DNA from 3 places in the Vibrio sp. TRT 29B02 genome. Region 1 is predicted to be linked to each of the others. Evidence: riboswitches for the same ligand, from Rfam matches in the RefSeq annotation. Region 1 holds a riboswitch; each other region holds the start of a gene.
What was found. Region 1 has a riboswitch for thiamine pyrophosphate ahead of thiC (phosphomethylpyrimidine synthase ThiC). Riboswitches for the same ligand answer to the same signal wherever they lie in the genome.
Positions count from the first base shown of each region.

Region 2: another riboswitch for thiamine pyrophosphate. It lies ahead of thiB (thiamine ABC transporter substrate binding subunit); the one in region 1 lies ahead of thiC (phosphomethylpyrimidine synthase ThiC).
Region 3: another riboswitch for thiamine pyrophosphate. It lies ahead of thiD (bifunctional hydroxymethylpyrimidine kinase/phosphomethylpyrimidine kinase); the one in region 1 lies ahead of thiC (phosphomethylpyrimidine synthase ThiC).

Region 1 covers NZ_JBNJOJ010000033.1:16-3,293, reverse strand. Annotated here, with positions in the region: gene ACQEXT_RS17570 (thiamine phosphate synthase) at 1-73, opposite strand, end outside; gene thiC (phosphomethylpyrimidine synthase ThiC) at 73-2,013, opposite strand; TPP riboswitch at 2,162-2,260, opposite strand; gene crcB (fluoride efflux transporter CrcB) at 2,335-2,721, opposite strand; partial or broken gene ACQEXT_RS17555 (multicopper oxidase family protein) at 2,835-3,152, opposite strand.
Region 2 covers NZ_JBNJOJ010000014.1:84,090-87,367, reverse strand. Annotated here, with positions in the region: gene mpl (UDP-N-acetylmuramate:L-alanyl-gamma-D-glutamyl-meso-diaminopimelate ligase) at 1-317, shown strand, start outside; gene ACQEXT_RS10670 (flavin prenyltransferase UbiX) at 332-955, shown strand; TPP riboswitch at 1,009-1,129, shown strand; gene thiB (thiamine ABC transporter substrate binding subunit) at 1,182-2,189, shown strand; gene thiP (thiamine/thiamine pyrophosphate ABC transporter permease ThiP) at 2,199-3,278, shown strand, end outside.
Region 3 covers NZ_JBNJOJ010000025.1:27,468-30,745, reverse strand. Annotated here, with positions in the region: gene ACQEXT_RS15240 (phosphatase PAP2 family protein) at 1-679, opposite strand, end outside; gene thiD (bifunctional hydroxymethylpyrimidine kinase/phosphomethylpyrimidine kinase) at 822-1,652, opposite strand; TPP riboswitch at 1,752-1,861, opposite strand; gene ACQEXT_RS15230 (HDOD domain-containing protein) at 1,974-2,804, shown strand; gene ACQEXT_RS15225 (LysR family transcriptional regulator) at 2,897-3,278, shown strand, end outside.

The sequences.
Region 1 (3,278 bases):
TAGCCAACAACAGACATTGCTGAACATTCCCCGTCATTGCAATACATGACGCAGGTATAAGGATTTTCATCACTACTCTGCTACCTCTGGCTGAACAGCAGGATGGTACAACTCTGAACCTGTAGAACGAAATTCTGCCGATTTTTGACGCATTCCTTCCAGCGGGTCATCGAGCATTTTTATCGATATAGCTTGATCTGCTGCCACCTGTTCGGTGTCTTTAGCATACTCACGAACTTCCTGTGAGATCTTCATAGAACAGAACTTAGGACCACACATTGAACAGAAATGAGCAACTTTGCCCGACTCTTGTGGCAGAGTCTCATCGTGGAAAGCACGCGCTGTATCTGGGTCTAGCGCTAGGTTAAATTGATCCTCCCAACGGAACTCAAAGCGAGCTTTTGACAAAGCATTATCACGAACCTGGGCACCAGGATGCCCTTTCGCTAAATCTGCCGCATGTGCAGCAAGCTTGTAGGTAATCATCCCGGTTTTAACATCTTCTTTGTTAGGCAAACCAAGATGCTCTTTTGGCGTCACATAACAAAGCATTGCGCAGCCATACCAACCTATCATCGCAGCTCCAATACCAGAGGTAATGTGGTCGTAGCCTGGAGCAATATCAGTTGTGAGCGGACCAAGTGTATAAAAAGGGGCTTCATGACAGTGTTCTAGCTGCTGATCCATATTCTCCTTGATCATATGCATTGGGACATGGCCTGGCCCCTCAATAATGACCTGAACATCGTATTCCCAAGCTATCTTGGTGAGTTCACCAAGCGTGCGTAGCTCAGCAAACTGAGCTTCATCATTAGCATCAGCAACTGAGCCTGGGCGAAGACCATCACCTAACGATAGTGCGACATCATACTTCGCGCAGATCTCGCATATCTCGCTAAAGTTCGTGTAGAGGAAGCTTTCTTGATGATGAGCTAAACACCATTTGGCAATAATGGAACCGCCCCGCGAAACGATACCTGTTACTCGTTTGGCCGTCATTGGCACATATCGAAGAAGAAGTCCGGCATGAATAGTAAAGTAATCAACACCTTGCTCCGCTTGTTCGATTAGCGTATCACGCATCACCTCCCAGTTAAGGTTTTCGGCAATACCGTTCACTTTTTCAAGAGCCTGATACATAGGAACCGTACCAATTGGCACTGGACTGTTACGCAATATCCACTCTCGTGTTTCGTGTATATTGCGCCCTGTTGAGAGATCCATAACCGTATCGCCCCCCCAACGAGTGGCCCACACCAACTTCTCAACCTCCTCCTCGATAGACGATGTAACCGATGAATTGCCGATATTAGCGTTGACCTTAACTAGAAAGTTTCGGCCAATAATCATAGGTTCAGACTCTGGATGGTTGATATTAGATGGGATTATTGCGCGTCCATGAGCAACTTCATTACGAACAAACTCAGCGGTAATGTCTTTGGGCAAGTTGGCACCGAAACTTTGACCAGGATGTTGTTGATTAAGCACTTCATCACGATACTTGGCGCGTCCCATATTCTCGCGCAAAGCGATGTACTCCATCTCAGGAGTAATTAATCCTTTACGGGCGTAGTGCAGTTGAGTCACACAGTGACCGACTTTAGCGCGTCGAACTCTTGGTAGATTGCCGTAACGAAGGTCATCTAACGTTTCGTCTGCCAATCGCTGCTTAGTGTAAATCGAACTGACATCGTCAAGAATTTCAGTATCGCTACGCTCTTCAATCCAAGTTTCTCTAAGCTTAGGGAGTCCGTTATACAGATCTATTTTGTGGTTTGGATCGGTATAGACACCGGAAGTGTCATAGACGCGTACAGGTTCATTAGGCTCAAAGATGGGGGATTCTTTAGTGCCACCGATTAGACTATCAGACAGCGTGATTTCTCGCATAGGGACCTGAATGTCAGGACGAGTGCCCTCTACGTACACTTTTTGTGAATTAGGATACGGTTGAACAGACAACGTATCGATGAATTGTTTAGCTTCCAGTCTCGCTTGTTTGCGACTCGACATAGCATTTTTCCTTGCTTGTTATTCTAGATAAAAAGATTTTGGATAAAAATGCTTGGCGGAAAGATGCGACAAGAGGTATCGAAAACAGTGCTAAAAGTATGACTGTTTACAGAATCGATATTTGATATTAACCAGTTTGATACTGGTTAAGGTATCTTCTCTTGTTCCCTTCGCAGATACTAATCTGATCAGGTTCAACGGATCCCGAATTAACGGTCTCAGCCTTATGGCACTCCGACAAGTAAAGCGAGTATATAAAATCGGCTTGGTTAAACCAAGCCGACCTGTACAAAAATTGTTAAAAAAATGAACAAAAAATCACTACGAACTTTTGACCAGTAGATGAAATCCTACCCAAGCAGCAGAGATACTCAACGCGACATTGAGCAACACGTTCAGTCCCATCTTGAAAAATGCGCCTTGCTGCATGAGTAAAACGTTATCCATCGAAAAAGTAGAAAACGTAGTCAAGGCACCTAAGAAGCCAAGACCGATAATCTGTCTCCATGGCTCTGGTGCAAGAAGCTCGTTCTCAAACGCTGCAATCAGCAAGCCCATTATAAAAGAACCCACCACATTAACGGTTAGCGTACCGTATGGAAAGCCTCGACCAAACAGCATGATACATAACTCAGATATCAAATAACGCGAACAAGCACCAAAGGCACCCCCCACTGCGATAAAACCAAGAATAGAAAGCTGACCCATAACTCCCCCAAAAACTATTTTCTGGTTGATATTGTATCGATCATCGATAAATAATCGACCAAAATTCATAGCATCTTAAATCAAACAAAGTTTGAAATTTAAAAGGTTACAGGTGTCACTAATGGAGCTGGAATATTATCTTTGCTCATACCCTCCCACTCAAATACAAAATCAATTAACTCTGCATTATTAAGATCAAGCTTAGGAATTGGATTCAAGGGAATAACGGGAATCACTGACTGATCAGGCAGATCAGATTCGATCACCGAAAAGGAACAGAGAGGAAATGGAAAAGGCCCTTTCATCTGACGCACAAAAATGCGCTCTCCAGCCGCTGGAGCGATAAAGGTGATATCAACCCTCATTCCGGGTCTAATCTTATGCTGAGATAGCTTATAGAGCGTTCTAATCATAGACATAATTACCCAGCTCATCCCGAGACCCAATTAGCGTACAAGCCGGAAGAACAGAAAGGGCTGAGAATGCAAAAAGGCCCTAGTCTTTCGACTAGAGCCTTCTTAATTATGGCAGGGGTGGAGAGATTCGAACTCCCAACA
Region 2 (3,278 bases), on a different contig from region 1:
ACAAGGTCGGCAAAGAGAAAATTATTGCGGTATTGGAACCGCGCAGCGCAACGATGAAACGTGGTGTTCATAAGGAAACCTTAGCGGCATCATTGGCAACCGCTGACGAAGTGTTTCTTTACCAGCCTGACAACATTGATTGGTCGGTGGAAGATGTAGCCAATCAGTGCCACCAACCTGCCCAAGTGAGCGCACAGATTGATGAACTTGTGGAGAAGATCGTGACGAGTGCGAAAGCGGGTGATCACATTCTTGTGATGAGCAATGGTGGCTTTGAAGGTATTCACACTAAGCTGGTGGATAAACTGGCTCAATAACGTAGTTTTAAAGAATGAACAAACAACATAAAGCCATCACTTTAGCTTTTACTGGAGCATCCGGTGCGCCTTACGGATTGCGGCTGTTAGAGTGCTTACTTGCTGCGGACTATCAAGTTTATCTGCTGATTTCGTCTGCCGCTCGTGTGGTTCTCGCTACCGAGCATGATCTGAAATTGCCCGCTCACCCTGAAGCGACACAGCAAGCGTTGGTTGACCATTTTAAATGTGCCCGAGAAAAACTGGTTGTCTGCGGCAAGGATGACTGGTTTTCTCCTGTTGCTTCGGGATCTGCGGCACCAAAACAGATGGTAGTGTGTCCTTGCTCAGCCGGTAGTGTAGCCGCGATTGCACATGGGATGTCGGATAATCTAATCGAGCGAGCAGCGGATGTGGTGATGAAGGAGCGTGGACAGCTTCTTTTGGTGGTGAGGGAGACTCCGTTTTCGACTCTTCATTTGGAAAACATGCTCAAATTGTCGCAGATGGGTGTCACGATTATGCCTGCGGCTCCAGGTTTTTATCATCAACCCAATTCGATAGAAGATCTTGTCGATTTTATGGTCGCACGTATTTTAGATCATCTTGGCATTGAGCAGGGCTTGGTACCGCGTTGGGGATATGACCAACGTAGTTAAGAGTTCTTCTCATCAACTCTAGCTATTGAGTCACATAACTATTACAATTTGTCCGTTACTCATCGGGGAGCGATAGAGGCCATTTATATTGGACTCAGCTGAGATCGAGCTTTGCTCGGGACCCGTGTACCTGAACCAGATAATGCTGGCGTAGGAATTGAGTCTGGACATCCTTAACCACATTGTCCCTCAAGCCTGTGCCGCTCATACAAGGAGAGAGCGAGCAGTGAAAACCACTCTAAATACCATTTCAATCAGTACTCTGGCTGTTGTTAGCCTAACGTCCTTTTCTGCTCTTGCAGCAGACAAAACCTTGACTGTTTACACTTACGATTCCTTCGCCGCAGATTGGGGTCCAGGCCCTACGGTAGAAAAAGCATTCGAAGCACAGTGTGGCTGTGACGTTAATTTTGTCGCGTTAGATGATGGTGTATCGATACTAAATCGCTTACGTCTAGAAGGGGAAAACAGCAAAGCGGACATCGTTTTGGGGTTAGACAACAATTTAATGGCAGAAGCGAAGAAAACGGGTTTGCTTAGCCAACATAATGTCGATACCAGTGCTGTGACTCTGCCGAATGGCTGGGATGACAAGACCTTTGTTCCTTATGACTTTGGCTATTTTGCTTTTGTTTACAACAAGGAAAGATTGGCGAATCCACCTACGAGCTTGAAAGAGTTGGTTGAATCTCGTGAAGATCTTAAAGTTATCTACCAAGACCCACGTACTTCAACGCCGGGACAAGGTTTAATGTTATGGATGAAGTCCGTCTACGGTGATGACGTTTCTCAGGCATGGCAAAAGTTAGCGAAAAAAACCGTTACCGTAACCAAAGGCTGGTCAGAAGCGTACTCGATGTTCCTTGAGGGTGAATCTGATTTGGTTCTTTCGTACACCACTTCACCTGCTTATCATTTGATTGCTGAGAACGACGCGAAATTTGCGGCAGCAGACTTCGCTGAAGGTCATTACACTCAAGTGGAAGTGGCAGCCAAAGTTAAGGGTTCAAAAAACGAACAGCTTGCTGATGAGTTTATGAATTTTATCCTCAGTGACGGTTTCCAATCGGCGATGCCAACGGGTAACTGGATGTATCCAGTAACGGGAGTTGCATTACCGAAAGGTTTTGAGACTCTGACAGTACCAAGCAAAGCTCTCGGTTTTAGTGCTGATGAAGTGGCGGATAATCGCAAGTCATGGATTCGTGAGTGGCAAAGCGCATTAACTTTCTAAGGTTGTCTTTTGCGTAACATTCCCAAAATAGGCATTTGGGTCGCGATATTTATCGCGGCCTTTGTTATTTCTGCCTTAGGTGCATTGCTGGTCAATGCGCCAACTCTCGATGTGAGTCATGTTTGGAGTGATCCTTACTATCGTCATGTTACCAAGTTCAGCTTCTACCAGTCATTCCTTTCGACTGTGATCAGTGTAGGTTTGGCGATTCCTGTGGCGCACGCGCTCTCGCGTCGACAGTTCCTAGGCAAAGCGTTATTACTCAAGCTGTTTGCGACCACGCTCGTTTTACCTGTGCTGGTTGGTGTTTTTGGGCTACTGGCTATTTATGGTAATAGTGGTTTAGTGGCTCAGTTATTTACCAGTTTAGACAGTAAACTCCCATTTTCGATTTATGGGTTGAATGGTATTTTGCTTGCCCATGTGTTCTTTAATCTTCCTTACGCAACCCGTCTGTTATTACAAGCTTTAGATTCGATTCCTCAGCAACAGCATAAGCTTTGTGCTCACCTCGGGATGGGGCACTGGGACAAATTTCGTTGGGTTGAATGGCCCCGTATTCGACAACAGCTCCCACATGTCAGTGGTTTGGTCTTTATGCTTTGCTTTACGAGTTTTGCAACAGTAATGGCATTAGGGGGAGGCCCAAAATCAACCACTATTGAGCTTGCCATTTATCAAGCGATTAAATTTGATTTTGACTTACAGGCCGGTGCTCTGCTGGCGATCTGGCAGATGATGTTGTGTGGTGTTATGGCTTTGGCTATTCAACGCTTAGCTAAACCTATGGCGGTGACGCCAGGTAGCCAGTCTAGATATGTCTATCTATGTAAAGACACTCGGGCATCTAAGTGTTGGGACTGGGGGTGGATATGTGCTGCGATGTTACTTGTTTTGCCTCCGTTACTGATGGTGGTGTTGAGTGGTCTCAATCAGCAGGCGCTAGAGATATTTAGCGATGGCCGTTTTTGGTTGGCGTTATGGGCATCGGTAAAAGTTGCAACGCTGGCTAGCTTTGTTGCGGTGATAGCGGGTGTCTCGATATTGATTACTAGCCGTAGGTTAAGGCTCAATAAACGGGAAAAGAGC
Region 3 (3,278 bases), on a different contig from region 1:
CAGCATAAACCGCCGCAACGAATACAACAGAGCCGACTAAATCGATAGGCCTATGCATACCTAACCACAATCGACTATAGGCAACAGCGACAGCCCAACAACCGAGTAAAGCCGCAAGTGTGTAGCGTTTATTGCTAACAAAGATACCACCAAAAAACGCTAAACAAATCGCCGCAAAAATCGTGTGTCCTGATGGAAATGAGTAGTCTTTTTCGCCCTGCCAGTGACGGGTTCTCCACTCGGTGACTTGTTGCGAAATCTCATCTATCACTTGAGATTTTTGCAAGGAGTCTAGTTTGTAGAAGTGTTCTGGTTTGGGGATGAGTAACTGATGCGCGAGCAACTCGGTGTATGGGCGTGGGCTTTCGGTCAAATGCTTTAAGCCCGTTTTAGCAGCAAAACCGATCACCAGAATAATCGCTAGTTGCACCATTTTATTAATGAATTCTGGATGGTTGCCTATTATTCGCCAAGTGATAAACACCAAAAGCGATAGTGAAAACAAAAAACCTGAAGAACCCGCAGAGTCAGTCAGTACGGTGAAAACTATCCCAGTAAAGTCATTCACTTCACTGAGTAGATCAATATGACTCACAATTAACGACATCGGCGCGATAACCAGCAAAAATGCCACAAGCAGCACCAGACCATCACGCTTATTTTTCAACAGATTTTTCACGATATAGATTCACAGCAGCACAAGAGGAGAAGGAATAGTAGTTTACTTCACTGGCAGAAATTATCAGTTCAATGTCAAATTGGTGAAAGTTAACTCACCTCCACCAATCCGATCACGCTTTGGGACTTTATCACTCATGCGGCTAGCGAACATTGACATGACCACAGAAGAAATGGTTTACAGGGCCATGTCCTTGCCCCACTTTAAGCTGATCTGCGTGAGAGATGGCTTGAGAGATATACTGTTTGCCGAGATACACCGCCTTATGTAGGCGATGACCCTGAGCTAAATAAGAGGCAATCGCTGATGAGAGAGTACACCCCGTGCCATGGGTATTTTTGGTTTCAATTCGTTTGGCGCTCAACACTTCGCTGCTGTTTTGCTCAATCAACAGATCGCTACTCTTATCAGTTTTCTTCAAGTGGCCACCTTTGAGTAATACCGCTTTAGCGCCTAGCGCTTTGAGTGCATCGATCGTCTCCGTCATCTGGCTTTCATTGTGAGGAATATCCCTCCCAGTCAAAGCGGCACATTCAGGCAAGTTCGGGGTAATCAAGTCCGCTAAAGGAAGGAGCTGCTGTTTCAATGTTTCGACCGCCGATTGGGCTAATAATGGGTCACCACTGGTTGCAACCATGACCGGATCCACCACTAAATACTTGGGTTGATAGTAACGAATTTTTCTCGCGACCATCGCGATGATATCAGCGTCCGCGAGCATTCCAACTTTGACAGCAACCACATTAAGATCGGAGAAAACAGCATCGAGTTGGCTCTCAATATGTTCGACAGGGATAGGATGAATGGCACTAACACCGAGTGTATTTTGCGAGGTAACCGCCGTAATGACTGAACAGGCATAACTGCCCGTCGCGGATATCGCCTTAATGTCGGCTTGGATACCAGCACCACCACCGCTATCTGAGCCGGCAATAGTGAGTACAATAGGTGGTGTGTCTTGAGAGTGTGGCATTTTGGCTCCTACAACAAGACGTACAAGAACCTATGGCGATGAGCAGAGAGAGCTCAATGAGCCGATTTCTCCATCGAATGCCAGTATGACGACCGAACGGTCGATATACATATAGTTCCCTACGCCAGTGCTAACTGAATCAGGTTCAACGGGTCTCGCTTTGCGATCTCAGCCTTAATCCTATTGGGCAGGCTCCCCGACTATTGGTCACAAATCATAACAATAAACTTTCACCGATTACATCAATTATTTATCCGTCAGATGGAGGGGGCGTCCATTGTGAACTATAGTAGTTTAGCTCACGTGAATAAGGAGAGAATTATGAGCCAGGAGGCACTACTATCTCGTTTGAACGAGCTACCAAGGATTCAAAAAATTCTTCAAGAACTGCTAGACATGGTGACCAAAGACGACGTCGACTTCAGACTTCTTGCCAATAAAATTGCCACCGATCAGGTCTTGAGCGCACGCTTACTCAGATTAGCCAACTCTGCGCATTTTGGCGGTAACAAAACGATATCCTCAGTCAACGAGGCACTGGTTCGCGTTGGTACTGCACCGGTGAGGACGTTAGTTGTGGTTTCAGTGCTGTCAGGGGTATTTCCTAAGCTACCAACCTTAGATATCAGTAAATACTGGGAAGAGACGTTTGAAGTTTCCATTATTGCCAGTAAGATCGCCAATGTGACCGATATGGATGGAGACGAAGCTTTTACCACAGGTATCTTGCACAATATCGGTGAACTGATGATCCATGCGCTGGTTCCAGAACAGGCCAAAATCATCACCGCTCGGGTAGAAGCAGGAGAAAATGCCATCGCAGTTCAGGAAGAAATTCTTGATATCACTGCGCCAACATTAGGAGCGAAGTTAGCCAAGAGCTGGCACTTCCCAGATGTCATGATCGACGCCATCGCCAATTTTGACCAACCACGCGATGCAGAGATTTCACCTAAAATGGCCACCACCTTACACTTTGCCCGTTCGATTCATCGCGATTGGGACAAGTTAGAAAGTGATGAGGGCAAGAGCCGATATCTTGCCGAGCATCCCGACTCACGCTTGCTCAATATCTCCACGTCATTTGCCTCGACCATAGATCAATTTCGCGGCAATGGAAAAGCGTTAGCGATAGAGCTCAACGCAGCGTAAATCGTACGGCGAGCCTAGGCTCGCTTCCCCTACCAAAACAATGTGTTATCACCTAAACTAGGTTAGATAATTTTTTGTTATGGACCGTATTGATGCTAAACCCTTCTTGGCTAAAAACATTTGTCACTTTGGTTGATACCGGCCACTTCACCAAAACCGCAGAAAAACTGTTTATGACGCAACCCGGTGTCAGTCAGCATATCAAAAAACTAGAACACATCTGCGGACATGCGTTAATCGAAAGACACAACAAAACATTTGTCGTCACAGAAGCGGGAAGGACAGTCTATGACTACGCCAACCAACTAGAATCTGAACAAAAAAAGATGTTGAGTTCACTTAGCCAAGACGATCCGTACAGTGGTCTGGTGTCTGTCTCTTGTTCGGGTTCACTGGCGTTACTGCTCTACCCTCATCTGCTCAATTTACAATGTAAACACCCAGAGCTGATTCCCCTGCTGGAAGCGGCTCCTC